2 regions of the Streptomyces sp. NPDC055254 genome follow, and region 1 is predicted to be linked to the other one. Evidence: predicted binding sites of a transcription regulator. Region 1 holds the regulator's gene; the other holds the start of a gene.

Region 1 (14,289 bases):
CTTCGCCCTCGACCCGGACGAGCTGCGCGCCGCGGTCACCCCGCGCACCCGCCTGCTGCTGCTGAACACTCCGCACAACCCGACCGGCACCGTCCTCGGCCCGGCGGAGCTGGCGGCGGTGGCCGAGCTGGCCGTCGAGCGCGACCTGCTCGTCGTCACGGACGAGGTGTACGAGCACCTGGTCTTCGAGGGGGCCCACACCCCGCTCGCCGGCTTCCCGGGCATGCGGGAGCGCACGGTGACCATCTCCTCGGCCGGCAAGACCTTCTCCTTCACCGGCTGGAAGGTCGGCTGGCTCACCGCGCCGCCCGAGCTGGTGGCGGCGGTCCGCTCGGTGAAGCAGTTCCTCACCTACGTCTCCTCCGGCCCCTTCCAGTACGCGATCGCCGAGGCCCTCGCCCTGCCCGACGCCTACTACGAAACCTTCCGCGCCGACCTGGCCGCCCAGCGCGACATCCTCGCCGGCGGCCTCGCGGCGGCCGGGTTCGAGGTCTACCGCCCGCAGGGCACGTACTTCATCACCACCGACATCGCCCCGCTCGGCGAGCGGGACGGCCTGGCGTTCTGCCGCGCCCTGCCCGAGCGCTGCGGCGTCGTCGCCATCCCCAACCAGGTCTTCTACGACGACAAGGCCGCGGGAGCCACCCAGGTCCGCTGGGCGTTCTGCAAGAGGCCCGACGTGCTCCGCGAGGCCGCGGAGCGACTGGCGCGGCTGTAGGCCGTTCGGGCGGGGGCGGGGCGGCCGGTACCGGACACCGGCGGTGGTTGCGGGGCGACTGAGGGCGATGTGAAGCTGGCGCCTGCAAGACGTGCCCGAAGCCCTCACCCGCGGGTGGGCGTCCACACCAGCAGGAGTCGGCAGAGATGGCAACGGGCAGAGTGGCGGTGACCCCGTCACCCCTGGAGGTCCGCGCGGTCAAGGCGGTGCGGTCGGCCGCACCCGCGACCGTGATCGCGCTCGGGGTGTTCGCCGCCGTCCGCGGCGCCGGGGTCCTGGTCCTGGCCCTCGGAGCCTGGTGGTCCGGCCGCGATCCGCTGCGGGTCCTCGGCCTCTCCTGGGACTCCGCCTGGTACCTGGGGATCGCCGCCAACGGGTACGGGCGCACCCTCATGACGGTCCAGACCGGGTCCGTCCAGAGCGACCTGGCCTTCTTCCCGCTCTACCCGGTGCTGATCCGGACGGTCTCCGCGGTCGTCCCCGGCGGGCTCGTGCCGGCCGGGGTGCTCGTGGCCTGGGTCTGCGCCGGGGCCGCGGCCGTCGGCGTGTACCGGATCGGCGCGCACGTCGTCGGACCCCGCGCCGGGCTGCTGCTCGTGGGCCTGTGGGCGGCGCTGCCGCACGCGGTGGTGCTGTCCCTCGCCTACACGGAGGCCCTGCTGGCCGCCCTCGCCGCCTGGGCCCTCTACGCCGTGCTGCGCGACCGCTGGACGGCGGCTGCGGCTCTCGCCGTGCTCGCCGGGCTGACCCGCCCCACCGGGCTCGCCGTCGCGGCCGCCGTCTCGGTCATGGCCCTGCACGCGATCCTCGTACGAAGATCCCGGGCGCCCGAGGTGTGGGCGGCCGGGCTGCTGGCCCCGGCCGGCTGGGCCGCGTACGTCCTGGCGGTCGGCGTACGGCTGCGGGACCCGCTCGGCGGGTACTTCGAGGTGCAGCGGCGCTGGGGTTCCCGCTTCGACTTCGGCGCCGGGGCGCTGCGCTCCGCCGAGCGCGTCCTGACCGGCGGGCACGTACCGCTCGCCACCACCGTGACCGTCGCGGTCCTGGCCGCCGCCGGACTGCTGGCGATACTCCTGGTCCTGGACCGGACCCCGCTGCCCCTGCTCGCCTACACCGCGGTCCTGCTGGCCATCACCTTCGGCGGGGCCGGCTACTTCGAGTCGAAGCCCCGCTTCCTGCTCCCCGCGTTCCCGCTGCTGCTGCCGGTGGCCGCCGCCATGGCCAGAGCCCGGCCCCGCACCGCGGTCGTGGTGACCGCGGGGCTGGCCGGGCTCAGTTACGGCTACGGGCTGTACCTGCTGCTCGTGGCACGCGTACCGCTGTGACGGACGACTACTGGTTGGTGTCGTCGCCGTCCTTGTCGTCGCCGTCGGCGGAGTCGACGTCCTGCTCCAGTCCGAGCTGCTCGACGAGCCACTTGTCGAACTCGATCGAGGCGCGGACCCAGCTGACCGTGGAGGACACGAAGTGCTCCAGGCTGACGCCGGTGCCGATCAGCATCTGCGCCTCACCGATCAGGCGGACCGAGCCGTCGTCGTGGGTGTGGCTGTAGACCTTCGGCCACAGGGTGCGGCGGTTCCAGTCGTCGATCGACTCCAGGAGCTGGGGCTTCTCCTCGATCTTGTGCGGACGGTCGTAGAAGGTCCGCACCGAGAAGACCGCCTGGTCGCCTTCACCGCGGAACATGAAGTAGGTGCGGAACTCCTCCCACGGCGCCGCGAGGTCACCCTCGTCGTCGACGACGTACTTGAGCTCCATCTGCTCCAGCAGCTGCTTGACCAGATCCTGGTCGGGGACGACGGGGCCCGCCGGTCCTGTGGCCTGCGGCTCGGGCTGCTGCCCTCCGAAGTTCGGAATCGAGGCCGGGTCGATGCTCACCGTGTACTTCCCTTCGTGCGGATTACTTGCATCCTCCCCCATCGCGCCTACCCCGTGTCCACCCCTGGACGCCCGATCCGCTCCGGGCGGACAGGAGCGGACCGCGCGTGACCGGGGAGGGACTCAGAGCGCCTTGGCGACGAGCAGTCCCCCGTCCGCCACGTCGACCCGTACGGTGTCGCCGTCCTTGACCTCGCCCGAGAGGATCTCCCTGGCCAGGCGGTCGCCGATCGCCGTCTGGATCAGGCGGCGCAGCGGCCGGGCGCCGTACGCCGGATCGTTGCCCTCGTCGGCCAGCCAGGCCAGGGCGGCGGGCGTCACGTCCAGTGTGAGGCGGCGGTCGGCCAGCCGCGCGGCCAGCCGGCCGATCTGGAGCTCCGCGATGTGCACCAGCTCGTCGCCGGACAGCGCGGAGAAGACGACCAGGTCGTCCAGCCGGTTGAGGAACTCGGGCTTGAAGGACCCCCGGACCACCTCCAGGACCTGCTCCTTCTTCTGCTCCGGCGGGGTGGCCGGGTTCATCAGGAACTGGCTGCCCAGGTTCGAGGTGAGGATCAGGATGGTGTTGCGGAAGTCCACCGTCCGGCCCTGTCCGTCGGTGAGGCGGCCGTCGTCCAGGACCTGGAGCAGGATGTCGAAGACCTCCGGGTGGGCCTTCTCCACCTCGTCCAGGAGCACCACGCTGTACGGGCGGCGGCGGACGGCCTCGGTGAGCTGGCCGCCCTCCTCGTACCCGACGTAGCCGGGCGGGGCGCCGACCAGCCGGGCCACGCTGTGCTTCTCGGAGTACTCCGACATGTCGATGCGGACCATGGCCCGCTCGTCGTCGAAGAGGAAGTCCGCGAGGGCCTTGGCCAGCTCGGTCTTGCCCACGCCCGTGGGGCCGAGGAAGAGGAAGGAGCCGGTCGGGCGGTCCGGGTCGGCGATGCCGGCGCGGGTGCGGCGCACGGCGTCGGAGACGGCCCCTACGGCCTCGGCCTGGCCGATCAGGCGGCGGCCCAGCTCGTCCTCCATGCGGAGCAGCTTCTGGGTCTCCCCCTCCAGCAGGCGGCCCGCGGGGATGCCGGTCCAGGCGCCCACCACGTCCGCGATGTCGTCCGGGCCGACCTCGTCCTTGACCATCGTCCCCTTGGACGCCTCGGCCTCGGCCTCGGTGGCCTCCGCCAGCTCGCGCTCCAGGGCCGGGATCTCCCCGTAGAGCAGCTGGGAGGCGGTGTCGAAGTCGCCGTCGCGCTGGGCCCGCTCGGCCTGTCCGCGCAGGTCGTCCAAGCGCTCCTTGAGCTCGCCGACCCGGTTGAGGGACTGCTTCTCCTTCTCCCAGCGGGCGGTCAGGCCGCGCAGGTCCTCCTCCTTGTCGGCGAGGTCCTTGCGGATCTTTTCGAGGCGCTCCCGCGAAGCCGGGTCGGACTCGTTCTTCAGCGCCAGCTCCTCCATGCGCAGGCGGTCCACCGCGCGCTGGAGCTCGTCGATCTCCAGCGGGGAGGAGTCGATCTCCATGCGCAGCCGGGACGCGGCCTCGTCGACGAGGTCGATGGCCTTGTCGGGGAGGAAGCGGGAGGTGATGTACCGGTCGGACAGGGTGGCGGCCGCGACCAGCGCGCTGTCGTTGATGACCACCTTGTGGTGGGCCTCGTAGCGGCCCTTGAGGCCGCGCAGGATGGCGATGGTGTCCTCGACGGACGGCTCGGCGACCAACACCTGCTGGAAGCGGCGCTCCAGGGCCGGGTCCTTCTCGATCCGCTCGCGGTACTCGTCGAGCGTGGTCGCGCCGACCATGCGCAGCTCGCCGCGGGCCAGCATGGGCTTGAGCATGTTGCCCGCGTCCATGGCGGAGTCGCCGCCGGCGCCCGCGCCGACGACGGTGTGCAGCTCGTCGATGAAGGTGATGATCTGGCCGTCGCTCGACTTGATCTCGGCGAGGACGGTCTTGAGGCGTTCCTCGAACTCGCCCCGGTACTTGGCGCCGGCGACCATGGCGCCCAGGTCCAAGGAGACCAGCCGCTTGTTCTTGAGCGACTCGGGGACGTCCCCCTTGACGATGCGCTGGGCCAGGCCCTCGACGACGGCGGTCTTGCCCACGCCCGGCTCGCCGATGAGCACCGGGTTGTTCTTCGTGCGGCGCGAGAGCACCTGGACGACGCGGCGGATCTCCTGGTCGCGGCCGATGACCGGGTCGAGCTTGCCCTCACGCGCGGCAGCCGTGAAGTCGGTGCCGAACTTCTCCAGGGCCTTGTACTGGCCCTCGGGATCGGGGGTGGTCACCCGGCGTCCTCCTCGTGCGTTCTGGAAGGCGGCGAGCAGCTTCTCCGCGCTCGCGCCCCGGGTGGAAAGGACCTCGCCCGCGGCGCCGCCCTTGGCGGCGACGGCGATGAGGAGGTGTTCGGTGGAGAGGTACTCGTCCCCGAGCCGGCCCGCCTCGGCGTCGGCTTCCGCGAGTACGGCGAGCAGGTCGCGGCTGGGCTGCGGGGGCGCGACGGTGGAACCGGTGACGCTGGGCAGGGCGGCGAGCAGCCGCTCCGCCCCCGTCCGTACGGCGACCTGGTCGGTGTCGGTGGCGGCGAGGAGGTCGGTGACGTTCTCGTTGTCCTCGCCGGCGAGCAGCGCCAGCAGCAGGTGGGCGGGGGTCAGGTCCGCGTGCCCGTCCTTGACGGCCCTGCTGGTGGCCGCGTTCAGGGCGTCCCGGCTCCTGTTGGTCAGCTCGGCATCCACTGCGTCTTCTCCTCTCCGGGGTGGGCGGCACGCGCGGCACCCTGACTGCCTGTTACTGACAGGAACAGCATATGCAAAGTTGAGTCTATTCCACTCAAGGCTGTTCGGGGTACGTCCCAGTACCCTTCGGTCCATGTCCCATGACGTACTCCACCCGACTCCCGAGTACCTCGCCTTCTGGCGGGAGCGGCACGTGTGCACCCTGACCACCCCGAGGCCGGACGGCACGCCGCACGTGGTCCCGGTGGGCGTGACGTACGACCCGCAGGCCGGTCTGGCCCGGGTGATCAGCAACAAGCACAGCAAGAAGGTCCGCAACATCCTGGCGGCCGAGGCGACGGAGCCGGGCGGAGCGCGGGTCGCGGTCTGCCAGATGGAGGGGCGGCGCTGGGCCACCCTGGAGGGGCGCGCGGTGATCCGTACGGACGAGGCGTCGGTCGCCGACGCGGTGGCGCGCTACGCCGAGCGGTACGGGCGGACGCCCTCGCCCAACCCCGACCGGGTCGTCATGGAGATCACCCTGGACCGGGCGATGGGCCGCGCGTGAGCCGCTGACGGACTCCTCGGCGCCCCTCCCAGCTTGTCCGGTCAGCGACTGGACGCGGACATCACAACGGCGCCATCGTGGTCAGGTCCACGATGGCGCCGTTGTGTGGGGGAAGTGCCTGAGCGATCTGCAACGACGGGGGAATCGCTTCAGGCACTGCGGGGGGTGGCGGTGGTGATGTCGGGTTCGAAGAGCTGGTGATCGCGCTGATCAAGATTGACGAAGACCATTCCGTAGCGCACCTCGCAGCGGACGGGCTGCGGCGCGCCCCTCGGGCGGCGCAGGCACCGGTAGGCACGTACGTCCTCGTCCTCCTCGCGCACGACGACGATCGGTTGACCGAACAGGGTGACCATCAGCGAGTCGCCGGGGTAGGGAATCGCGGTGGCCAGGTCGATGAATTGCCATCCGGACCGGTAGGCAGAGGCCATTTCGCGGCGGAAACCGCGGTCGTCGGGGGGTGTCATGCGCCCGCGGACTTCCCACCCGCGCCCCAGCCACTGTCTGACTCCGTACCGGCCGGCGCGATCCCCCATCCGCTGTCGTCGACGGGCTGCGGAGCGGGGCCCCAGCCGCTGTCGGCCCGGACACTGCCCCAGCCGCTGTCACCCTTGCCGGGGGTCCCCCAACCGCTGTCGTCGTCGCCGGTGGTCCCGGCCCCCCAGCCGCTGTCGACCGGGGCGCTGCCCCAGCCGCTGTCCGCGAGCGAGATTCCACCGACAGCAGCAGCCGTAGAGAGAGCAATGGCAGCCACCGAGCGAAGCAATTTCTTGTACATGGTCGACGTTGTCCTCACTTGATGGATTCCTCTCCCCCGCATCTCAGACGATGACTTATCGAGCCACGCCATTGCCACCGTGGCGATGCATCATGTTCCTGTACATGCAGGACCCTGGGGGTGGGAGATATGCCGATAATGCGGATAGACCAGACACATCCCCATGCGGTGACAGACCTGTGCGACCTCGGGGCCGAGCTGTACGCAAGTGCGCTCAGCTCCGGCCGAATCGCCCGCGAAGAGGTCGAGCAGACGCCCTGCCTGCTGGAATTCGCGCTGCTGCACCCTGATCCGGACGACGACAACTGGCTCCGTCCGGTTCCCCCCTCGGTCGCCCTGGCGCAACGGCTCCACCCGCTGGAACGGGAGATCCTGCAACGCCGGCGCTCCTCCATCGAGCTCGCCGAAGCCTTTGAGCCATTCATGGCCATCAGCGCGCTGACTCCCGCGCCGACGCACGCGATCACCGTGCTGGAGGGATTCAACAGGATCAACGCGGCGCTCAATGTGGCCACCGCCGAGTGCCAGGCGGAAATGCTGACCATCCAACCGGGCGGCGGACGCTCCGAGAACATTCTCAACCAGGCGATCGAGCGCGACCAACCGCTCATCCGGCGCGGCGTGAGCATGCGCACCCTGTACCAGCACACCGTCCGCCACAGCCGCGGCACGATGGCCTACGTCGACCGGATGGCCAGCGGGAAGGTGGAGATCCGGACGCTGGAGGAACTGGTCGAGCGGCTCATCATCTGCGACGAGTCCGTCGCCTTCATCCCCGCCAGCGACGACCAGCAGATCGCCCTGGAACTGCGGCACCCGGCGCTCGTCCGCTACCTCGTCCGCGTCTTCGAACAGCTCTGGCGGCGGGCCACCCCGCTCAACGAGCAGATCCCCTACGATCCGACGCCGTCGGGCATCTCGGGCGTGCAGCGCTCCATCGCCCAACTGCTCGTCGAAGGACACGTGGACGAGGCCATCGCACGCCGCCTGGGAATGAACGTGCGCACCTGCCGCGCGCACATCGCCAAGCTGGCCACCGCCCTGGGCAGCGGCAGCCGGGCCCAACTCGGCTTCCTGATAGCCCAGTCGGGCATCCTGGGCCGCGTCTCGGGGCCGGCCCGGGAACCCCGCCTCTGAGTACTGCGAGACGGCCCCGCCCGGAAGCTTCCGGGCGGGGCCGTCTCGTGCGTGCGGGTGCGGTGCCGGCAGGGCCGGGGTCAGTCCAGGGGGCGCTTCGGGGTCGGGCGCCAGACGACCAGGGCGCTGCCCGGCTGCGGGGGCTGGTACGGGACCAGGTCGCGGCGGTACGAGGCGTGGACCTGGGCCTCGCGGGCCTGGAGCGTGGCCGCAGCGCCGTCCACGGCCGCGGAGAGCTCGGCCACGCGCTGCTGGAGCGCGGCGACCTGGTTCTCCAGCTCGATGATGCGCTTGATGCCCGCCAGGTTGATGCCCTCGTCCTGGGACAGCGCCTGCACCGTGCGGAGCAGTTCGATGTCACGGGCCGAGTAGCGCCGGCCGCGGCCGGCCGTGCGGTCCGGGGAGACCAGGCCGAGGCGGTCGTACTGGCGCAGGGTCTGCGGGTGCAGACCCGAGAGCTGGGCGGCCACCGAGATCACGTAGACGGGGGTCTCGTCGGTGAGTTGATAGCCCCCACCCAATCGGGAGGACTGTCGTCGGCGGCCGTCCATGTCATGCTCCCTTCGCGGACTCGAACAGCGCGGAGCGCGGGTCCTCGGACTCCGTCGCCTCGCGGTACATCTCCAGCGCCTCACGGGCCTTGTCCGACAGTTCCGTGGGAACCGCGACCTCCACCGTCACCAGCAGGTCGCCGCGAGTGCCGTCCTTGCGGACCGCGCCCTTGCCGCGGGCCCTCATGGTGCGGCCGTTCGGCGTGCCGGGCGGCAGTTTCAGCGTCACCGAGGGGCCGTTCAAGGTCGGGACCTTGATGTCGGCTCCCAGCGCCGCCTCCGCGAACGTCACCGGCACGGTCACCGTCAGGTTGTCGTCCTTGCGGCCGAACACCGGGTGGGCGTCGACGTGCACGACGACGTAGAGGTCACCGCCGGGGCCGCCGCGCTCGCCCGGCGCGCCCTTGCCGCGCAGCCGGATCCGCTGGCCGTCGGAGACGCCCGCCGGGATCCGGACCTGCATGGTGCGCGAGGAACGGGCCCGGCCGCTGCCCTTGCACACGTCGCAGGGGGTCTCCGCGATCAGGCCCCGGCCCTTGCAGTCCGCGCAGGGGTCGGTCAGCGAGAAGCCGCCGCCGCTGCCCCGGGACACCTGTCCGGTGCCGACACAGGTCGGGCACACCCGGGGCGTGCCGTTCTTGTCGCCGGTGCCCGAACAGGCCTTGCAGGGCGACTGCGAGGACATCCGGAGCGGGACCGTGGCCCCGTCCACCGCCTCCGTGAAGGAGAGGGTGACCTCCGACTCGATGTCCTGGCCCCGGCGCGGCTGGGCGCGGGTGCCCGGACCGGCGCCGGGGGCGCCGCCGCGGTTGAAGAGGCCGCCGAAGACGTCGCCCAGACCGCCGCCGAAGCCGCCGCCCGCGCCGCCCTGCGGCTGGCCCCCGAAGAGGTCGCCGAGGTCGAAGTTGAACGAGCCGCCCGCGCCCGGCCCCGGCCGGAAACCGCCGTTGCCGAACAGGGCGCGGGCCTCGTCGTACTCCTTGCGCTTCTTCGGGTCGCCGAGGATGTCGTTCGCCTCGGAGATCTCCTTGAAGCGCTCCTCGGCCGAGGCGTCACCCTTGTTGGCGTCCGGGTGGAACTCGCGGGCGAGCTTCCGGTACGCCTTCTTGATCTCGGCCTCGGTGGCGTCCTTCGGGACACCGAGGACCTTGTAGTAGTCCTTCTCGACGAAGTCCTTCGTGTTCATCCCCGGTGTCCCTCCTCTCGTGCCTCTACGGGCCGTACTGCGTGTGGTGCGGGTGGTGCGTCAGCCCTTGTCGGGGGCATCCGCGTCCTTGTCCGACGGACCTTCGCCCTCCGCGGACTCCACCTTCGGGGCCGCCCCCGGCTGGGGCTCGGCCACCGCGACCCGTGCGGGACGGATCGTGCGCTCCCCGATGCGGTACCCCGGCTGCAGGATCGCCACGCAGGTCGTCTCGGTGACGTCCGGCGCGTACGAGTGCATCAGGGCCTCGTGGATCGTCGGGTCGAAGGGCTCGCCCTCCTTGCCGAACTGCTGGAGGCCCATCTTCGCGGCGACCGTCTCCAGCGATTCGGCCACCGACTTGAAGCCGCCGACCAGCTCGCCGTGCTCGCGCGCCCGACCGACGTCGTCCAGGGTCGGGAGGAGTTCCGTCAGGAGGGACGCGACCGCGATCTCCTTGACGGTGATCCGGTCCCGCTCCACCCGGCGACGGTAGTTCTGGTACTCCGCCTGGAGCCGCTGGAGGTCCGCCGTGCGCTCGGAGAGCGCAGTACGGGCCTGGTCCAGCTGCGCCAGCAGAGCGGTGTCCTGGCCTTCGGCCTGTGCTGAGTCCCCGGCCGGGGCCGCCTCCTCCGCCTGGGCGGGGTCGGCGGCCTTCGGCTCCTCGGGCGTGCCGTCGGCGGGGACTTCGGGCTTCTCGTCGAAGCCCGGGGTCTCCTCCGACATCAGGCAGCGCCGCCCTTCGGCTTCTCGTCGTCCACGATCTCGGCGTCGACCACGTCGTCGTCGGCCTTCGCCTGGCCCGCGTCACCGGCAGCGGCGCCGGCGGCGCCCTGGGCGGCCTGGGCGTCGGCGTAGATCGCCTGGCCGAGCTTCTGGCTGACGGCGGCGAGCTTCTCGGTCGCCGTGCGGATCTCGGCGGTGTCCTCGCCCTTGAGGGTCTCCTTCAGCTCGGAGACGGCCGTCTCGACCTCGGTCTTGACGTCGGCCGGGACCTTGTCCTCGTTGTCCTTGACGAACTTCTCCGTCTGGTAGACGAGCTGCTCGCCCTGGTTGCGGGACTCGGCCGCCTCCTTGCGACGGAGGTCCTCGTCCGCGTACTGCTCCGCCTCCTGGCGCATGCGGTCGACCTCGTCCTTGCCGAGCGAAGAGCCGCCGGTGACGGTCATCTTCTGCTCCTTGCCCGTGCCGAGGTCCTTGGCCGTGACGTGCATGATGCCGTTCGCGTCGATGTCGAAGGAGACCTCGATCTGCGGGACGCCACGGGGGGCCGGCGGCAGGCCGGTCAGCTCGAACATGCCGAGCTTCTTGTTGTACGCCGCGATCTCGCGCTCGCCCTGGTAGACCTGGATCTGCACGGACGGCTGGTTGTCCTCGGCCGTCGTGAAGATCTCGGAGCGCTTGGTCGGGATCGTGGTGTTGCGCTCGATGAGCTTGGTCATGATGCCGCCCTTGGTCTCGATGCCCAGGGACAGCGGGGTCACGTCGAGGAGCAGGACGTCCTTGACCTCACCCTTGAGCACGCCGGCCTGCAGCGTCGCGCCGATGGCGACGACCTCGTCCGGGTTGACGCCCTTGTTGGCGTCCTGACCGCCGGTGAGCTCCTTGACGAGCTCGGCGACGGCCGGCATACGGGTGGAGCCGCCGACCAGGACCACGTGGTCGATCTCGGACAGGTTGATGCCCGCGTCCTTGATGACGTTGTGGAACGGGGTCTTGCAGCGGTCCAGCAGGTCCGCGGTCAGCTGCTGGAACTGGGAGCGCGTGAGCTTCTCGTCCAGGTGCAGCGGGCCCTCGGCGGAGGCCGTGATGTACGGCAGGTTGATCGAGGTCTCCGTGGAGGAGGACAGCTCGATCTTCGCCTTCTCGGCGGCCTCGCGCAGACGCTGGAGCGCCATCTTGTCCTTGGACAGGTCGACGCCGTGGCCGTTGTGGAACTGCTTCACGAGGTAGTCGACGACGCGCTGGTCCCAGTCGTCGCCACCGAGGTGGTTGTCACCGTTGGTGGCCTTCACCTCGACGACGCCGTCGCCGATCTCCAGGAGCGACACGTCGAAGGTGCCGCCACCGAGGTCGAAGACGAGAATGGTCTGGTCGTCCTTGTCGAGGCCGTAGGCCAGGGCGGCGGCCGTCGGCTCGTTGACGATGCGCAGGACGTTCAGGCCCGCGATCTCGCCGGCCTCCTTCGTCGCCTGACGCTCGGAGTCGTTGAAGTAGGCCGGGACGGTGATGACCGCGTCCGTGACCTTCTCGCCCAGGTACGCCTCGGCGTCGCGCTTCAGCTTCTGCAGGATGAAGGCGCTCATCTGCTGCGGGTTGAAGTCCTTGCCATCCAGGTTGATCTTCCAGTCAGTGCCCATGTGGCGCTTGACGGAGCGGATGGTCCGGTCCACGTTCGTGACCGCCTGGCGCTTGGCCACTTCGCCGACGAGGACCTCGCCGTTCTTGGCGAAGGCGACGACGGACGGCGTGGTCCTGGCGCCCTCGGCGTTGGTGATGACGGTGGGCTCGCCGCCTTCCAGAACGCTGACGACGGAGTTAGTGGTGCCCAGGTCGATGCCGACCGCACGTGCCATTTCGATTCCTCCAGCTGACTTGAGTGGAACAGGCTCAACCATGCCGCATCGCCGCGCTTGCGTCAACAGAACTGAGTCGAGGGGACTCAACCTTTAGCCCACGCTTACGCGCAACCCGGGGACTCCCGGGACGCGGGATCCGGCCGGAGCCCGGCGTCCAGGGACACGGGGGCCCGGGGCGGGGCCCGGCGCGGGCCGCACCCGAACGGGTCACCCCCGCCGCGCGGCACCCCGGCACCGCCCAAGGCATCCGGCACGGTGCTCGCATGCCCCTGCCGCTCACCCTCCCGTCCTCGCGGGCCCGGCCGCCCCGGGCCCGGCCGGCGAGACCCCCGGCCAAGCGGGTGCTCGACCTCGCCGGCGCCGCGGTCCTGTGCGTCCTGGCCGCCGCGCCGCTCGCCCTGGCCGCCGCGCTGCTGTACGTGACCCAGGGCGGCCGGGTCCTCGTCCGGGCACCGGCGGCGGGCCTGGCCGGGCGGCCCTTCCGGACCTGGCGCCTGCGCACCGACGGGGCGGGCGGCATCGGCGAGGCCGTCGAGCGCTGCGCCCTCGACGGCCTGCCGCAGCTGCTCAACGTGCTCCGGGGCGAGATGTCACTGGTCGGGCCGCGCCCGGAACCCCGCACCGACCGCCCCGAGCGGCTCCTCGTCCGCCCCGGCATGACCGGCCTGTGGCAGGTGAGCGCCCGCTCGGACCTACCGTGGGAGGAGATGCCCCTGCTCGACCTGCACTATGTGGAGAACCACTGGCTCGGGATGGACCTCGCGATCCTGGCGCAGACCCCGCGGGCGGCCTACCGACATAGGCAGCCCTGAGCGACACAGATCACCGCATGCTCAGCTACATTGCGGCGTCGGGAATGGGTAACCTCAAGCCTTGACTTCATAAGTTACCGCTTAGTAAGTGCCGCCCGAGGAGCCCTTCCATGCAACTCGCCGCGATCATCGTGTCGCTGGTCCTGACCGTGGTCGGCGTCGCGCTGCTCGCCCGAGCCGTGGCGCAGATCTACCGCTTCGTGAAGCTCGGCCAGCCCGTACCGGCAGGCAGCCGTACGGACGACCCGAAGGCCCGAACGCTCACCCTGGTCCGGGAGTTCCTGGGCCACAGCCGGATGAACCGCTGGGGCATCGTCGGCTTCGCGCACTGGTTCGTCGCGATCGGCTTCCTGACGCTTCCGCCCACGCTGGCGCAGGCCTACGGGCAGCTCTTCCAGGCCGACTGGACGCTGCCGATCCTCGGCGGCTTCCTGCCGTTCGAGATGTACATCGAGTTCATCGGCCTGATGACGGTCGTCGGCATCCTCGTCCTCATCGCGATCCGGCTGCTCAACCTGCCCTCCCGGGCGGGCCGCAAGTCGCGTTTCACGGGCTCGAAGGCCTGGCAGGCGTACTTCGTCGAGTACATCATCCTGACCATCGGCCTCGCGATCCTCGCGCTGCGCGGCCTCGAAGGCGCGATCCACCACGTGGACTCGTACGACCCGGCGTACTTCGTGTCGTACCCGCTGGTACTGGCCTTCGAGGGGCTCTCGCTCGGCACCCTGCAGAACGCCATCTACTTCACCGCGATGATCAAGATCGGCACCTCGCTGGTCTGGATGATCGTGGTCTCGCTCAACACCAACATGGGTGTCGCCTGGCACCGCTTCCTCGGCTTCCCGAACATCTGGTTCAAGCGGAACGCGGACGGCGCGGTCGCGCTGGGCGCCCTCCAGCCGATGACCAGCGGCGGCAAGGAGATCGACTTCGAGGACCCGGGCGAGGACGACTCCTTCGGCGTCTCCCAGGTCGAGCAGTTCTCCTGGAAGGGCATCCTCGACTTCTCCACCTGCACCGAGTGCGGTCGCTGCCAGTCGCAGTGCCCCGCCTGGAACACCGGCAAGCCGCTGTCCCCGAAGCTCCTGATCATGTCGCTGCGCGACCACGCGCACGCCAAGGCCCCGTACCTGCTGGCCGGTGGCGGCAAGGACATGGAGGGCAACGAGAAGGCCACGGCCGAGCAGCTCAAGGACGTGCCCGCCGCCGCCCTGGCGGAGGCCGAGCGCCCGCTGATCGGCACCGCCGAGGAGAACGGCGTCATCGACCCGGACGTGCTGTGGTCCTGCACGACCTGCGGTGCGTGCGTGGAGCAGTGCCCGGTCGACATCGAGCACATCGACCACATCGTCGACATGCGGCGCTACCAGGTGATGATCGAGTCCGCGTTCCCGTCG
Region 2 (14,289 bases), on a different contig from region 1:
ATCGGCCGCCTCGGAGGTGATCCCATGTCACATCGGCCGCTGCCCCCCGCCCCCGGCGCCCGCGCGCTCCGCGCCACCCGCGCCGCCTGCGTCGCCGCCGCACTCCTCGTCGTCGCACCCGCCCCGGCCGCCCGAGCCGAACCCCCGCCGCCCGCAGGGGGCGCGGAGTCCGTAGGCGCGCTCCTCACCCGCCTCCGGGGCCTCTACCAGAAGGCCGAGGAGGCCACCGAGGCCTACAACGCCACCGAGGCCGCCCTCGGATCCCGCGCCGCCGACGAGCGGCGGCTCAGCGCCGAGCTCGGCAAGGTCCGTACCGCGCTCGCTTCCGAGCGGGCCCTGGCGGGACAGCTCGCCCGGGAGCAGTACCAGAGTGCCCGCGGCCTCTCCCCGTACGCCCGGATGCTGCTCGCCGGCGATCCGCGGGCCGCCCTGGACCAGCGCCGCCTCGCCGCGCGCGAGGGCGCCCGCCGGGCAGCCGTGCTGCGCCGCCTCGCGCGCGGCGAGAAGGCGGCCGGCTCCCTCGCGGTCGAGGCCCGCAAGGCCCTGGACGCCCAGCAGTCCCTGGCCGAGCAACGCAGGACGAGCAAGGAGGAGGTCGCCCGGCAGCTCAAGGAGGTCGAGCGGACGCTCGCCGCGCTGACCCCCGAGCAGCTCGCGCAGCTCGGCGCGCGGGAGGCCGCGGACACCGCCGAGGCGCAGCGGCGGCTGGTGGATTCCGGCCGACTGCCCGCCCGTACCGGTACTCCCACGGCCGCCGGTGGCGCGGCCCTCGCCTACGCCGCCGCCCAGATCGGCAAGCCGTACGTCTGGGGCGCCGAGGGGCCGGCTTCCTTCGACTGCTCCGGTCTCACCTCGCAGGCCTGGGCACACGCCGGCCGTGCGATCCCGCGGACCAGCCAGGAGCAGTGGGCCCGGCTCCCGAAGGTGCCGCTCGACCGACTGCGCCCGGGCGACCTGGTGGTGTACTTCCCCAAGGCCACGCACGTCGGCCTGTACCTCGGCGACGGCAAGGTGATCCAGGCGCCGCGGCCGGGCGCGAAGGTCAAGGTCTCGCCGATCGCCGCGAACCCGCTGCTGGGCGCCGTCCGTCCGGACCCGCAGGGGACCCCGCTGACGGAGTTCACCCCGCCGCCGCTGCCCGAGGCGCCGGCGGCGGGCGACGACAGCGGCTACTCCGCCGAGGAGGCCCCTCCCGAGGCGGATCAGCCCGAGGACTCGGCGGGGGCCTCCGCGGACGGACCGGCGCCCGACACCGATTCCGCCACCTCGGCCAGGTAGTCCGCCGCGTCCTGCGGGTCGTAGAAGTACCCGTCGAAGTCGGCCGGGTTGTCGAAGCCGTTGGCGAACCGATCCGCCACCGGCTGGAGCTGCCCGGCCGCCCCGATCAGGTTCAGGACGTGCTCCGGCGGGACGCCCAGCATCGCGTTCGTCCACTGGGTCACCGGCTTGCCCGTGGTGAACCAGTACTTCTCGAACGTCGCCTTCATCCACGCCTCGTCGAACGGCTTGTCGCCGTGCATCAGGATCGACGAGAGGTACGAGGCGGCGCACTTGGCGGCGGAGTTCGAACCCTGCCCCGTGATCGGGTCGTTCGCGACGACCACGTCCGCCACGCCGAGGACCAGGCCGCCCCCCGGGAGCCGGCCGATCGGATTGCGGACCACGGGCGCGTACCGGCCCGCCAAGGTGGCGCCCGCGTCCGTCAGGTCCACCTTGGTGGCCCGCGCGTACTCCCAGGGGGTGAACCGCTCCATCAGGTCCAGCGTGAGCGCCAGGTGCTCCCCCGGGTCCTTGACCCCGTTGAAGGCGTCGACCGGGCCACCGGGCACGCCCTCCCAGAAGAGGATGTCCGCCCGGCCCGAGGTGGTGAGGGTCGGCATCACGAACAGCTCGCCGACGCCCGGCACGAGGTTGCAGCGGACGGCCTCCGTCTGCGGGTGCTCCGGCCGCGGGCCCAGCCCGTGCACGTAGGAGACCGCGAGCGCGCGCTGCGGGGCGTCGTACGGGGAACGCGCCGCGTCCCGCCCGAACATCGAGACCAGCTCGCCCTTGCCCGCGGCGACCAGCACCAGGTCGTAGGTGCGGGAGAAGTAGTCGAGGTCGGCGACGGAGGCGCCGTGGACGACCAGCTGCCCGCCGCGCTGCGCGAAGGTGTCGAGCCAGCCGGCCATCTTCACGCGCTGGTCGACGGATTGCGCGTACCCCTTGAGGCGGCCGAGCCAGTCGATCGGACGGGAGCCGTCCGGGGCGGCGACGGAGACGCCCAGCCCCTCGATCCTCGGGGCCTGCCGGTCCCAGAAGTCGATGGCGAGATCACGCTCGTGCTGGAGCGCCGTGTCGAACATGCACTGCGTGGACATCACCCGCCCGGTGCGTATCTCGTCCGGCGTCCGGTTGGACATGAGGGTGACCTCGTACCCCTTGGACTGCAGTCCGAGGGCGAGCTGGAGACCGGACTGACCGGCTCCGACGACGAGTATCTTGCGCATCTGGGTTCTCGATTCGGGGCTAGTGCGGCGGTGGACCGGGACCGGGCTACTCGGGGGTGCTGTCCAGGGCGTGGCCCACCAGGGTCAGCAGGGACTCGACCACGGTGCCCCGTTGCCGTGCGTCCATGATCACGACCGGTACGTGGGGCGGCACCGTCAGCGCCTCGCGCACGTCCTCGGGCTCGTAGGCGCGCGAGCCCTCGAAGTGGTTGACGGCGACGGCGTACGGGAGGCCGCAGCTCTCGAAGTAGTCGAGGGCGGGGAAGCAGTCCCGCAGCCGGCGGGTGTCGGCCAGCACGATGCCGCCGATGGCGCCGCGCACCAGGTCGTCCCACATGAACCAGAACCGCTCCTGGCCCGGGGTCCCGTACACGTACAGGACGAGGTCGTCGTCGAGGGTGACGCGGCCGAAGTCCATGGCGACGGTGGTGGTGTGCTTGTCCGGCGTCCCGGACAGGTCGTCGGTCGTGACACTGGCCTGGGTCATCACCGCCTCGGTGCGCAGCGGGGTGATCTCGGAGACGGAGGAGACGAAGGTGGTCTTGCCGACGCCGAATCCACCCGCCACCAGCACCTTGACGGCGACGGGCGCGCGGGAGCGGTCGTACTGCCAGGGCTGTGCGGGCTCGGAATCGGCCGACCCGGACACAGCGGCCTCGGACACAGCGGCTTCGGACACAGCGGCTTCGGAGAGGCTGGATTCAGAGACGGCGGAGCCCACTGAGCACCCTTTCCAGCAGCGCGCGTTCGGGGCGGCCGGCGCCGTGCCCCGTCCCGTAGACGCGGATCCGTCCCTGGTCGGCGAGGTCGCTGACCAGGACGCGGACCACACCGAGCGGCAGTTTCAGCAGCGCCGCGATCTCGGCGACCGTGCGCATGCGGCGGCACACCTCGACTATGGCCCGCATCTCGGGCATGCGGTCGGGCTTCTGGGGCTCCGGCTTCGAGGCGGTGTCCAGGGCGGCGACGAAGGTCTCGACGAGCAGGACTTGCGCGAAGCGGGTGCGGCCGCCCGTGAGGGAGTACGGGCGGACGCGGGCGGGGCGGCGGTCGGCTCCGCGTATCGGCAGCCGGTCGGAGGCCGTACTCCTCACGGGGTCTTCTCCATCGACTGGCGCAGCTCACTGCGGACTTCGGGGGTCAGGACGTGGCCGGCGCGGCCGACGAACAGGGCCATGTGGTAGGCGACGACGCTCATGTCGCAGTCCGGGGTGGCGTGCACACCCAGCAGTGAACCGTCGCTGATCGCCATGACGAAGACGGAACCGTGCTCCATCGCCACCATGGTCTGCTTGACCGATCCGCACTCCATCAGCGAGGCGGCGCCGGCGGTGAGGCTGCCGAGGCCGGAGACGATGGTGGCCAGGTCGGCCGAGGCGCCGCGCGGGCCCTTGGCCGGCCGGGTCGGCCGGGCCGCCTCCGCCGCGCCCGTGCCGGGATCGGAGGAGAGCAGCAGCAGGCCGTCGGAGGACACGACGGCGACGGAGTTGACGCCGGGCACCTCCTCGACCAGGTCGGTCAGCAGCCACTGCAGGTTGCGTGCCTGGGTGCTCAGTCCGTACGTACTGGGCGCGGTCATGTGCGTGCCTCCTGTGCGGTGTCCCCCTGGTCGGTCGGCCCCTGTCCCTGCCCCCGGGCCTGAACATGGTCCTGGACGTCGTCCTGCGCGTCCTGCGCGTCCTGCGCCTCCGACGCGTCCTGCGGCGCGTGGTCGCGCGCGAGCTCGGCCGCGACGACGCGGCGCCCGTCCTGGGCCCCCTGGTAGAAGCCGCCGAGGCGGCGTCTCAGCTCGTCGGCGTCGACCCGGCGCGGCGGCTCGGTCCGTACGGGCTCCTCGGCGCGGCCGGTGCCGACGGTGCGCGGGGTCCGCTTGGGCAGGCCCTTGTCGGTGACGGCCTCCTCGGAGTCCGTCCCGTGCGCGGGATGGCTGCCCTGGCGCGGCACCCAGTTCTCCTCGGCGGCGGCGTGGCTGTGCGGGTGCGGCTCGGGCTCCGGCGCCAGGTCCGGGTCCGGGACGAGCGGTCGCTCGTGGGAGGCCGCCGGGTCCTGGACGGTGAACACCTGCTCGGCGGGCGGCAGCTGGGCATCGGCACCGGGCTCGAAGGCGAGCGGGGCATCGGGCACCACCCTGGCCAGCAGCTCCTCGGCGGCGGCCGGCTCGGGGGCGCCGTCCCGGGCGTCGAACGGGAGGCCGTCCGCGTCCGTGCCCGACTCCCGCACGGCGTCCGAGTCATGGCCCGAGGGGCTCGCGAGCCCCTCCGGCTCCGCGGGGTCCGCCGGCCGCGGTTCGTCCGCGGGGGCGGACGGCGCCGCCGCGACCGGCTCCGCCTCCGCCGCGTTCTGCGCGGCCTCCGGGCCGCGGGCCCGCGACGGAAGGGTGTTCTCGTTCGCCTCCGCGATCACGCCCGGCAGGCGCAGCGCCGGCGCGCCCGGCGTGGCGAGGCTGTGGACGGGGGACGCCGGCGGGGTGGCCGGCAGCAGCGCCGCCGGGACGACCACGAGGGCCTCGGTGCCGCCGTGCCGGGCGGCGCGCAGCTCCGCGGTGACACCGTGCCGGGCGGCGAGCCGCCCGGCCACGTACAGGCCGAGGCCCAGGCCGTGTTCCGCCTCGGGTTCCTCGTCGTACGCGTCGGGCGACGACAGCCGCAGGTTCAGCGATTCCAGCCGGTCCGCGGTGACGCCGATGCCCTCGTCCACGACGGACAGCACCACGTTGCCGGAGTCCAGCGTCCAGCCCGACACCTTCACCTTGGCGTCCGGCGGCGAGAACGTCGTCGCGTTCTCCAGCAGTTCGGCCAGGACGTGCGAGATGTCGTCGGCCGCGTGCCCCGCTACCTGCGTGTACGAGGGCAGCGCCGCGAGGTCGACGCGCTCGTAGCGCTCGATCTCGCTGACGGCGGCCCGCATGACGTCGACCAGCGGGACCGGCAGGCCCTGCCCGTGGCCGTGCTCCTGACCGGCCAGGACCAGCAGGTTCTCGTTGTGCCGGCGCATCACGGTCGCCAGGTGGTCCAGCTTGAAGAGGGTCGCCAGCCGGTCCGGGTCCTGCTCCTTGGACTCCATCTCCTCGATGACCGCGAGCTGGCGCTCGACCAGGCCCAGGGTCCGCAGCGACAGTGAGACGGAGGTCGTCGACATGTTGCGGCGGTGCTCCTCCAGCCCGGCCCGCAGCGTGCCCAGCTCCTCCTCCAGCACCTCGCGGCCGGCGGCCAGGGCCTCGTTGCGGCCGATGATCCGCCGCCGGTCGGCGTCGAGCCCGGCGATCCGGGTGTGCAGGGAGACCGTCTGGTCCCGTACCGCGTTCAGGTGGCGGACGACCTCGGCGAACTCGTCGTTGCGGCCGGTGAACCGGACCGGTTCCACCGAGCCCTCGGGAGTCGCCAGCCGCGCCGCGCCCCGGCGCAGGACGGACAGCGGGCGGGTCAGCGAGCGGGCCACGGCGGTCGATACGCCGACCGTGACCAGGAACAGCGCGCCGAGCAGTCCGATCAGGACCTCCAGCCGCGTCACGTCGTCGTCCCGCAGCGCGGCGAGCGATGAGGCCCGCTGTCCGGCGAGGGTGGACTCCACGGACCGGATCCGGTCGACGCGGGCGGTGAGCGCGGACCCGAGGGCGGCCGGATCGGTCCGGCGGTCGGCGGTGGTGAGGGTGGGCCGGTCGGTGAGCCGCCCGAGGAAGTCCTCGGCGGTCTTGACCTCGGGTCCGGTGACGGTGGCGGCGAGGGTCTGGCGCACGTCCGGCCGCGCGACCCGCGCGAAGTCGTCGAGGGCGGCCTGCTCCCGTACGCGCGAACGCTGGGCGGCCGTGGTGAGTTCGTCGGCCACCGCCGAGTTGGGGAGCTGCTCGCCGCGGGGGACGGCCAACGCGGCGAGCAGCAGTCCGCGGGTGGCCGAGGCCTGTTCCACGGCCTGGCCCAACGGAGCCAGCGGGCGGGTGGTGGCGAGGGCGGCCTCGGCGCGCGGCGGGGTCAGCTCGGCGAGCCGGTCGCCAGGGGCGAGGACTTCCGAGATGACCCCGGCGTAGGCCTGGTGGGCGGCGAGGGCGCTGCCCTTGCCGTCGACGGCCTCGGTGCGGACGGCCTGGACGCGCCCCAGGGCGCGGGCGAGTTCCTCGTCCGCCTCGGCCCGCACCTCGGCGATCTGCCGGTCGGTGCGGGCGGTGCGCTCCTGGACGGGGCCGCGGGCGGCCCCGGGGCGGCCCTTGGCCGCGTACTCGACGACGGCGTCGCGCTCGTCGCCGAGGAGGTGCGCCAAGGTGAGGATCTGCCCGGTCTGCTCCGCGAGGTTGACCAGGCGCTGGGAGTCGTTCAGTTCCGTCGTGGCCGAGACGACGGCGGGGGCACCGGCCGCGAGGACGGTGAGGCCCGCGACGGCCACGCCGACGACCAGCCTGCTGCGCACGCGAACGCGCCGCCCTGCGGGGGCCGGGCCGTCGGTGGCGGTGCCGTTCTTCCGAGACCGCTTCTTCTGCACCGGTACTCGCAATCCTGTACGTGGGCTCTGGCTCGTCTACTCGTGTGGCCGAGGTAACGGCCGGTCAACAAGTAAACGCTCCCTGCCCCCTCGTACCGCCTCAGACCCTTGCAGTGTGATGGGGAGAGAGCCGTACATCGCCCGCCCCGCCACCTGAACGAGTGAACATCACGGATTAGTTGGCGACCAACTCGGACACCCCGTGTCAGAAGGCCGTCCGTGGACGGGTGGTTGAAAGATCGATGCGGCCTTTGGCAGGATGCCCGCCCACATGCGCCGCGGACCGGTGCGCCCTCCCGGTGCGCGGCCGGTCGGACGGGTCCGGGCGGCGGCCGCTGCGGTACGTACCTGATCGGGCACCCCTGCACCCTGCCGGGCAGAATGTCCGTATGCGCATCGACCTCGCATCGACCCCCGGCGACCCGGAACGCCCCAATGAGGACTGGCTGTCGGCCGCGATCCCCGCCTCGGGCGGCGGTGTCCTGGTCGCCCTGGACGGGGTCACCCCGCCCCGCGGCGAGGACGGCTGCGTGCACGGAGTGCCGTGGTTCACGGCGCGACTCGGCGGCCGATTGACCGAACTGTCCGGATCGCGACGGGACATGCCGCTGGGCCGAATCCTGGCCGAAGCCGTCCGCGGCACGGCCGAGGCACATCGTGACACCTGTGACCTTTCTCACATCCGTACGCCGCAGGCGACGGTGGTCGTCGTCCGCTGGGACGGCTCGTACGTGGAACACCTGGTGCTGTCGGACTCCGTGCTGCTCCTCCAGGCGCCGGCGGGCGATGTGACGGCGGTGCTCGACGACCGGCTGGACCTGGTCCCCCGGGAAGTGCTGCGCTCGGTGGCGGCGACGGACGCGCTGCGCAACGCGGAGGGCGGCTTCTTCACGGCGGCGGCGGATCCGGCGGTGGCGGCCCGGGCGGTGACGGGGCGCACCCCGAGGGAGCGGGTGCGGGCGGTGGCGGTGCTCACGGACGGCGCGAGCCGGTGGACGGACACGTTCGGGGAGGGCGACTGGGGCGCGTGCGTGGCGGTGCTGCGCAAGGAGGGCGCGGCCGGCCTGATCGGCCGGGTCCGCGCCATCGAGTCCGATCCGGCCCGGCCACCGGCCCGGCACAAGCGCCACGACGACGCGTCAGCCGCGTACGCGGAGCTGTAGCGGCGCGGCGCCCGCCGGGTTCCGCACGCCACGACTGCGTCCCGGGACCGGCGGGCAGCGCGAAGGACGTGCCCTTCACCTCGGCGGCTCGGGCGGCCTGCGCCTACTCCGCGCCGGCGTTCAGTTGGTTGAGCAGTCGGGCCAGTTCCGCCACTTCGCCGCGGTCCCAGTCGGCGAGCTTGCGCATGTACTGCTCGCGCCGGGCGTCCCGTACCCGCAGGAACCGTTCGCGGCCCTCCTCGGTGAGGCCGACCAGGAAGGCCCGGCCGTCGGCGGGGTCCGGTTCGCGGGCGACCAGGCCGAGGACCTCCAGGGCCCGGAGCTGCCGGCTCATGGTGGCCTTCCCGACCCCGAAGTACGCGGCGAGCTCGGTGGCCCGCTGCCGCCCGGCGGCCTCCAGGCGTACGAGCAGTCCGTACGCGGCGGGCTCCAGCTCGGGGTGGAGGGCGCGGGCCATCTCGCCGGAGGAGGCGCGGGCGCGCCGGAGGAAGACGGACAGCTCCCGCTCCAGGGCAAGGAACTCCTGGTCTTCGCTCCCGTGCACGTCCCGCTCCTTCACTGGTGGGTGACACCCGATGGGCGCCCGATGGGCGCCGGACGGCGGCCCGTGGATGGACGCCCAGTATTTCGCAGCGGGCCCGCCGGGGCCCCGGGACCCCACCGGAGCGGGACCCGGGGCCATACGTCCGGCGGTGCTGGCGCCCTCGCGGGCAGCCGACCCACCGGACCCCGGACCCGGCCGGCCCCGGCCCGCCGGGGGGCCTCCGTAGCGGACGGACCCCGGACCCGGCGGGCCCCGGACCCCGAAGGCGTCCGCGGACGGGTGCCCGCACGGGGCCGCGGGCGGGTGGGGGCGGAGGGTCAGGCGGCGACCGGGACGCGGGCCTGCGCGGGAGTCAGGGCGAGTTCCAGGACCTGGCGCACGTCCGTCACCGGGTGGACCTCCAGGCCGGCCAGCACCTCCGCCGGGACGTCGTCCAGGTCGGCCTCGTTCCGCTTCGGGATGATCACCGTGGTCAGCCCGGCCCGGTGCGCGGCCAGCAGCTTCTGCTTGACGCCGCCGATCGGCAGCACCCGCCCCGTCAGCGAGACCTCGCCGGTCATCGCCACGTCCGTCCGCACCTGCCGCCCCGACAGCAGCGAGGCCAGCGCCGTCGTCATCGTGATGCCCGCGCTGGGGCCGTCCTTGGGCACCGCGCCCGCCGGGAAGTGGATGTGCACGCCCCGGTCCTTGAGGTCGGCGACCGGAAGCTCCAGCTCCGCCCCGTGGGACCGCAGGAAGCTCAGCGCGATCTGCGCCGACTCCTTCATGACGTCGCCCAGCTGACCGGTGAGGGTCAGGCCGGCCGCTCCCGTCTCCGGGTCGGCCAGCGAGGCCTCGACGAACAGCACGTCGCCGCCCGCCCCGGTCACCGCGAGGCCGGTGGCCACACCGGGTACGGCCGTGCGCCGCTCCGCCGGGTCCTGGGCGGACTCCGGCACGTGGTGCGGTCGCCCGATCAGCCCGCGCAGCTCACCGGCGCCGATCCGCAGCGGCAGTTCCCGCTCCCCCAGCTCGTGCTGGGAAGCGACCTTGCGCAGCAGCCGCGCCAGCGACCGCTCCAGGGTGCGCACGCCCGCCTCGCGGGTGTACTCCCCGGCGAGCTTCCTGAGCGCGTCCTCCTCCAGGACCACCTCGTCGGCGGCGAGTCCGGCCCGGTCCAGCTGCCGGGGCAGCAGGTGGTCGCGGGCGATGACGATCTTCTCGTCCTCGGTGTACCCGTCGAGGCGGACGAGCTCCATCCGGTCGGCCAGCGCCTCCGGGATGGCCTCCAGGACGTTGGCGGTGGCCAGGAACACCACGTCGCTGAGGTCCAGTTCCACTTCCAGGTAGTGGTCCCGGAAGGTGTGGTTCTGTGCCGGGTCCAGGACTTCGAGCAGTGCGGCCGCCGGGTCCCCGCGGAAGTCGGAGCCCACCTTGTCGATCTCGTCGAGGAGCACGACCGGGTTCATGGACCCGGCCTCCTTGATGGCCCGCACGATCCGGCCCGGCAGCGCGCCGACGTAGGTCCGGCGGTGTCCGCGCACCTCGGCCTCGTCCCGTACGCCGCCCAGGGCGACCCGGACGAACTTGCGGCCCATGGCGTGGGCCACCGACTCGCCCAGCGAGGTCTTGCCGACGCCGGGCGGCCCGACCAGCGCGAGCACGGCTCCGCCGCGCCGCCCGCCGATGACGCCCATGCCGCGCTCGCCGCGCCGCTTGCGGACGGCGAGGTACTCGGTGATGCGGTCCTTCACGTCGCCGAGGCCGGCGTGCTCGGCGTCGAGGACGGCCCGCGCGCCGCGGATGTCGTACCGGTCCTCGGTGCGCTCGTTCCAGGGCAGTTCCAGCACGGTGTCGAGCCAGGTGCGGATCCAGGAGCCCTCCGGGCTCTGGTCGCTGGACCGCTCCAGCTTGTCGACCTCCTTGAGGGCGGCCTCGCGTACCTTCTCCGGGAGGTCGGCGGCCTCGACGCGGGCCCGGTAGTCGTCGGACTCCTCGCCCTCCTTCTCGCCGCCCAGCTCGCGCAGTTCCTTGCGGACCGCCTCCAGCTGCCTGCGGAGCAGGAACTCCCGCTGCTGCTTGTCCACGCCTTCCTGGACGTCCTTGGCGATGGACTCGGCGACGTCCTGCTCGGCGAGGTGGTCACTGAGCGCCTTGACGGCGAGCTTGAGGCGGGCGATCGGGTCGGCGGTCTCCAGCAGTTCGACCTTCTGCTCGACCGTCAGGAACGGGGAGTAGCCGGAGTTGTCGGCGAGGGCCGACACCCCTTCGATCTGCTGGACGCGGTCGACGACCTGCCACGCCCCGCGCTTCTTGAGCCAGCTGGTGGCGAGCGCCTTGTACTCCTTGACGAGCTCGGTCACCGCACCGGGCAGCGGGTCCGGCAGGGCCTCCTCCACCGTCTCGCCCTCGACCCAGAGCGCCGCGCCGGGACCGGTGGTCCCGGCGCCGATGCGGACCCGCTCGCGACCGCGGATGAGGGCTCCCGGGTCGCCGTCGGAGAGCCGCCCCACCTGTTCGACGGTCCCCAGCACACCCGTTGCCGCGTACGTGCCGTCGACCCGGGGCACGAGCAGCACCCGGGGCTTCCCGCTGCCCGCCGCGGCCTGCGCGGCCTCGACGGCGGCGCGCACCTCGGTGTCGGACAGGTCCAGCGGAACGACCATTCCCGGCAGCACGACCTCGTCGTCGAGCGGCAGCACGGGCAGGGTGAGCGATACGGACGTCGAAGCCATGATCTTCCCTCCGGCAGTGAAGTTGAGCTATGCCGACTCAATGCATGTGCGCCTCCGGATGTTCCCCCACGCCCGTTCGCCGGCGGCGAACACCTTCGTACGGGGGCACGCAGCGCCGTGGGGAAGGCCGGTCGGCGCGGTCGGCCGTCGGGGAACGGTGCGCTGGGGGGCCGTCGGGGACGGTCAGCTGCCCGTGACCACCGGGCGCGCGTCCGAGGGCAGGCCCCACTCGCTCCAGGAGCCGTCGTACACGGCGATCCGGCCCCCGTGTCCGGCGAGCTCGGCGCCCAGAGCGAGCACACAGGCCGTCACTCCGGAACCGCAGCTGAAGTAGAGGTGTTCCCGATCCCCCGTCAGCGCCCGGAAGATGTCGCGGAGTTCCTCGGGCGGGCGCATCCGGCCGTCGGGCCGCCGGAGTTCGCCGAAGGGGAGGTTCAGCGCGCCCGGCATGTGACCGCCGCGCAGGCCGGGGCGGGGTTCGGGGTCGGTACCGGCGAAACGCCCCCGGGTCCGGGCGTCCAGGACGGCCGCGGCGGGGTCGGCCAGAGCGACGGTGACGGCGGCGGCGTCGACGAGCAGCCCGGGGCGGGGGCGGGCGGTGAAGGAGCCGCGCGGTCCGTCGTACGCGGGGCCGGCGGGCTCGACGGGCAGGCCGGCGGCCGTCCAGGCGGGCAGGCCGCCGTCGAGCACGGCGACCCGGTCGAGGCCCATGGCGCGCAGCATCCACCAGGCGCGGGGGGCCGAGTAGACGCCGGCGCCGTCGTAGACGACGACGGTGCTGGTGGCGTCCACGCCGAGGTCGCGCAGGGCCTCGGTGAACGCGGCGGGGCCGGGCATGGTGTGCGGGGCGGGGGCGTCGTGGTCGGAGAGGGCGCCGTCGAGGTCGAAGGGGCGGGCGCCGGGAATGCGGTGGTCCGCGCCGCGGTGGGCGCCGACGGAGGCGTCGAAGAGGACGAGCCCGGGCGCCCCGAGCCGCCCGGCCAGCCAGTCCACCCCGACCAGCGGCCCCGGCACCTCGGCGTCGCCCCGGGCCCCGGCGCCGGCGTCCGCGCCACCCGGCCGGGTGCCCGCCGCCGGACCGGCGCTCGCGGGGTCGCGGCCTTCGGCCGCTGTCCCCCGTCCGGGCGGTACGGGCTCCTGGGACGCGGGGGTTCGGGGCGTGGACGCGGGGGTTCGGGGCGTGGGCACGGGGCACCTCCGGAGGTTGCGGCCGACCGCGCCGCCCAACTCCCGGGCGGACGGCCCGCCGACTGCGCGACGCGGGTCGCCCCCATCCTCGTCCGCCGCCTGACCGGTGGTACCACCGGCCCGACTCGGGCCGTGCCGCCAGGGGCAGGCCGCCGCCCGTCACGAGGCGGCGCGGTCAGGGGGCCGGTCCCGCCGCCCTGCATCCCGGCGGACCCGGCACCCACGTAGGTCCGGTCCGCCCCGGCCTGCACGGTCGGAGCCGAACCCCGCGCCCACGGGTGGGCCGTTCGTGGGCCCGGGCAGGCGCAGGTGCAAGGGAGACGGAGGGCACGCCCCGGGGCGACTCGGCCCCTGAACCGGGTACGACCGACCCGTGACCCCGCATGCCCGCGGGGCAACCCGGCACACACCGGAACGCGCGACCCGGGACGGGAGCCTCAGGAACAGGAGCCTCAGGGGCAGGTGTGGGGGCGGGCGTAGAGCGCGATGCGGGCGCCGCGGACCTCCGTGGTGGAGCAGAGGTCGAACCAGGCCGCCAGGGTCTGGCGTTTGACCGCCTCGCGCGGGTAGGGGTCCACCGGCTGGTCGGCCGGGTCCAGCAGGGCGACGACCCGGGGGGACGCGATCAGCGCCTCGCGGATCTCCACCGACGGCAGCTCCGTGCCCTGGAGGCTCCGCGAGGCGGCCGGGGCGCGGTCCAGGGCGACGTCGCGCAGTTCCCCGTACGCCTCCGGCGACGACAGCAGCCACTCGCGCCGCCGCGACGGCAGGAACACCACCGCGTCGCCCGGCCGGGCCCGTTCGCGGACCGCCGCGGCCACCGCGAGGGCGTCGTCCTTGCGGCTCTCGGGGGTGTGCAGCCACGCCGACCACAGCACGGTCGGCGCCAGCAGCGCCGCGGCCGCCAGCCAGGGCCACACGCGCCGGACCGTCCCGGACGGCAGCGCCGCCAGTCGCGCCCCTGCCAGCAGGGCGAGGCCGGCCAGCGCGTACAGCACGTACCGGTCGACGTACCAGGGGTGCACCAGCGACAGCGTCAGCAGCAGCCCGGGCGGCAGCAGCACCAGCGGCAGGGCCACCCGTACGAGCTCCCGTTCCGCCCCCCGTGCGAGCAGCAGCGCGGCCGCCGCGACCACCCCGTACGCCGTCCAGTCCTCCCAGCCCGGCCGCCCCAGCCAGCCCAGCTGCTGCCGCGCCTGCCGCGCGCTCACCAGTGCCAGCGGCAGCAGCAGGGCGAGCACGGCCCCGGCGGCCCACCACCAGCCGCGCGAGCGCCGGCCGGTGAAGGCGTGGGCGAGCAGGGCCAGCGCGGCGAACTCGTGCAGCCAGCAGCCGAGCAGCAGCACCACCGCGTACGCCGCCCACCGCTCGCGCAGCATCAGGTACGTGGCCCACACCACCGCGGCCGCGACGAGGGCGTACGAGCGCCCCTCCTGCGCGTACATCTGCACCGGCGGCAGTACGGCGTACCCGAGGCCGGACAGGAGCGCCGCCCGGTCGCCGGCGAGCCGGTGGGCGACGGCGGCCACGCCGGCGGCGGCGAGGGCGGTCGCGGCGACGGAGGGCAGCCGCAGCGCCCACAGGCCGCCGTCCCACAGCTGGAAGACGCCGTGCAGGAGCAGGTAGTAGAGCCCGTGCACGGCGTCGACCTGCCCCAGCAGGTCCCAGAGCCCGCCGAGGGGGCGGTGGGCCACCTGCCAGGTGACGGACTCGTCGCG

Evidence for each region. Region 1 encodes HspR, which represses chaperone genes until heat shock. Its sites were predicted from a motif close to TTGAGNNNNNNNNNCTCAA; they were not measured.
Region 2: the regulator HspR is predicted to act here: its motif matches at 11,406-11,424, upstream of lon (endopeptidase La).

The regions. Positions count from the first base shown of each region.
Region 1 is NZ_JBSGQV010000050.1:24,098-38,386, forward strand. Features, by position in the region: gene ACWFQ8_RS30625 (pyridoxal phosphate-dependent aminotransferase) at 1-718, shown strand, start outside; gene ACWFQ8_RS30630 (hypothetical protein) at 865-2,043, shown strand; gene ACWFQ8_RS30635 (YbjN domain-containing protein) at 2,051-2,596, opposite strand; gene clpB (ATP-dependent chaperone ClpB) at 2,720-5,305, opposite strand; gene ACWFQ8_RS30645 (pyridoxamine 5'-phosphate oxidase family protein) at 5,439-5,852, shown strand; gene ACWFQ8_RS30650 ((2Fe-2S)-binding protein) at 6,002-6,319, opposite strand; gene ACWFQ8_RS30655 (hypothetical protein) at 6,316-6,606, opposite strand; gene ACWFQ8_RS30660 (helix-turn-helix transcriptional regulator) at 6,760-7,767, shown strand; gene ACWFQ8_RS30665 (heat shock protein transcriptional repressor HspR) at 7,848-8,318, opposite strand; gene dnaJ (molecular chaperone DnaJ) at 8,320-9,504, opposite strand; gene grpE (nucleotide exchange factor GrpE) at 9,565-10,227, opposite strand; gene dnaK (molecular chaperone DnaK) at 10,227-12,077, opposite strand; gene ACWFQ8_RS30685 (sugar transferase) at 12,344-12,892, shown strand; gene ACWFQ8_RS30690 (heterodisulfide reductase-related iron-sulfur binding cluster) at 13,003-14,289, shown strand, end outside.
Region 2 is NZ_JBSGQV010000001.1:415,887-430,175, forward strand. Features, by position in the region: gene ACWFQ8_RS01840 (NlpC/P60 family protein) at 25-1,278, shown strand; gene ACWFQ8_RS01845 (styrene monooxygenase/indole monooxygenase family protein) at 1,203-2,489, opposite strand; gene ACWFQ8_RS01850 (GTP-binding protein) at 2,536-3,168, opposite strand; gene ACWFQ8_RS01855 (DUF742 domain-containing protein) at 3,191-3,583, opposite strand; gene ACWFQ8_RS01860 (roadblock/LC7 domain-containing protein) at 3,580-4,068, opposite strand; gene ACWFQ8_RS01865 (nitrate- and nitrite sensing domain-containing protein) at 4,065-6,890, opposite strand; gene ACWFQ8_RS01870 (hypothetical protein) at 7,352-8,125, shown strand; gene ACWFQ8_RS01875 (MarR family winged helix-turn-helix transcriptional regulator) at 8,229-8,684, opposite strand; gene lon (endopeptidase La) at 8,987-11,383, opposite strand; gene ACWFQ8_RS01885 (sulfurtransferase) at 11,567-12,397, opposite strand; gene ACWFQ8_RS01890 (glycosyltransferase family 39 protein) at 13,024-14,289, opposite strand, start outside.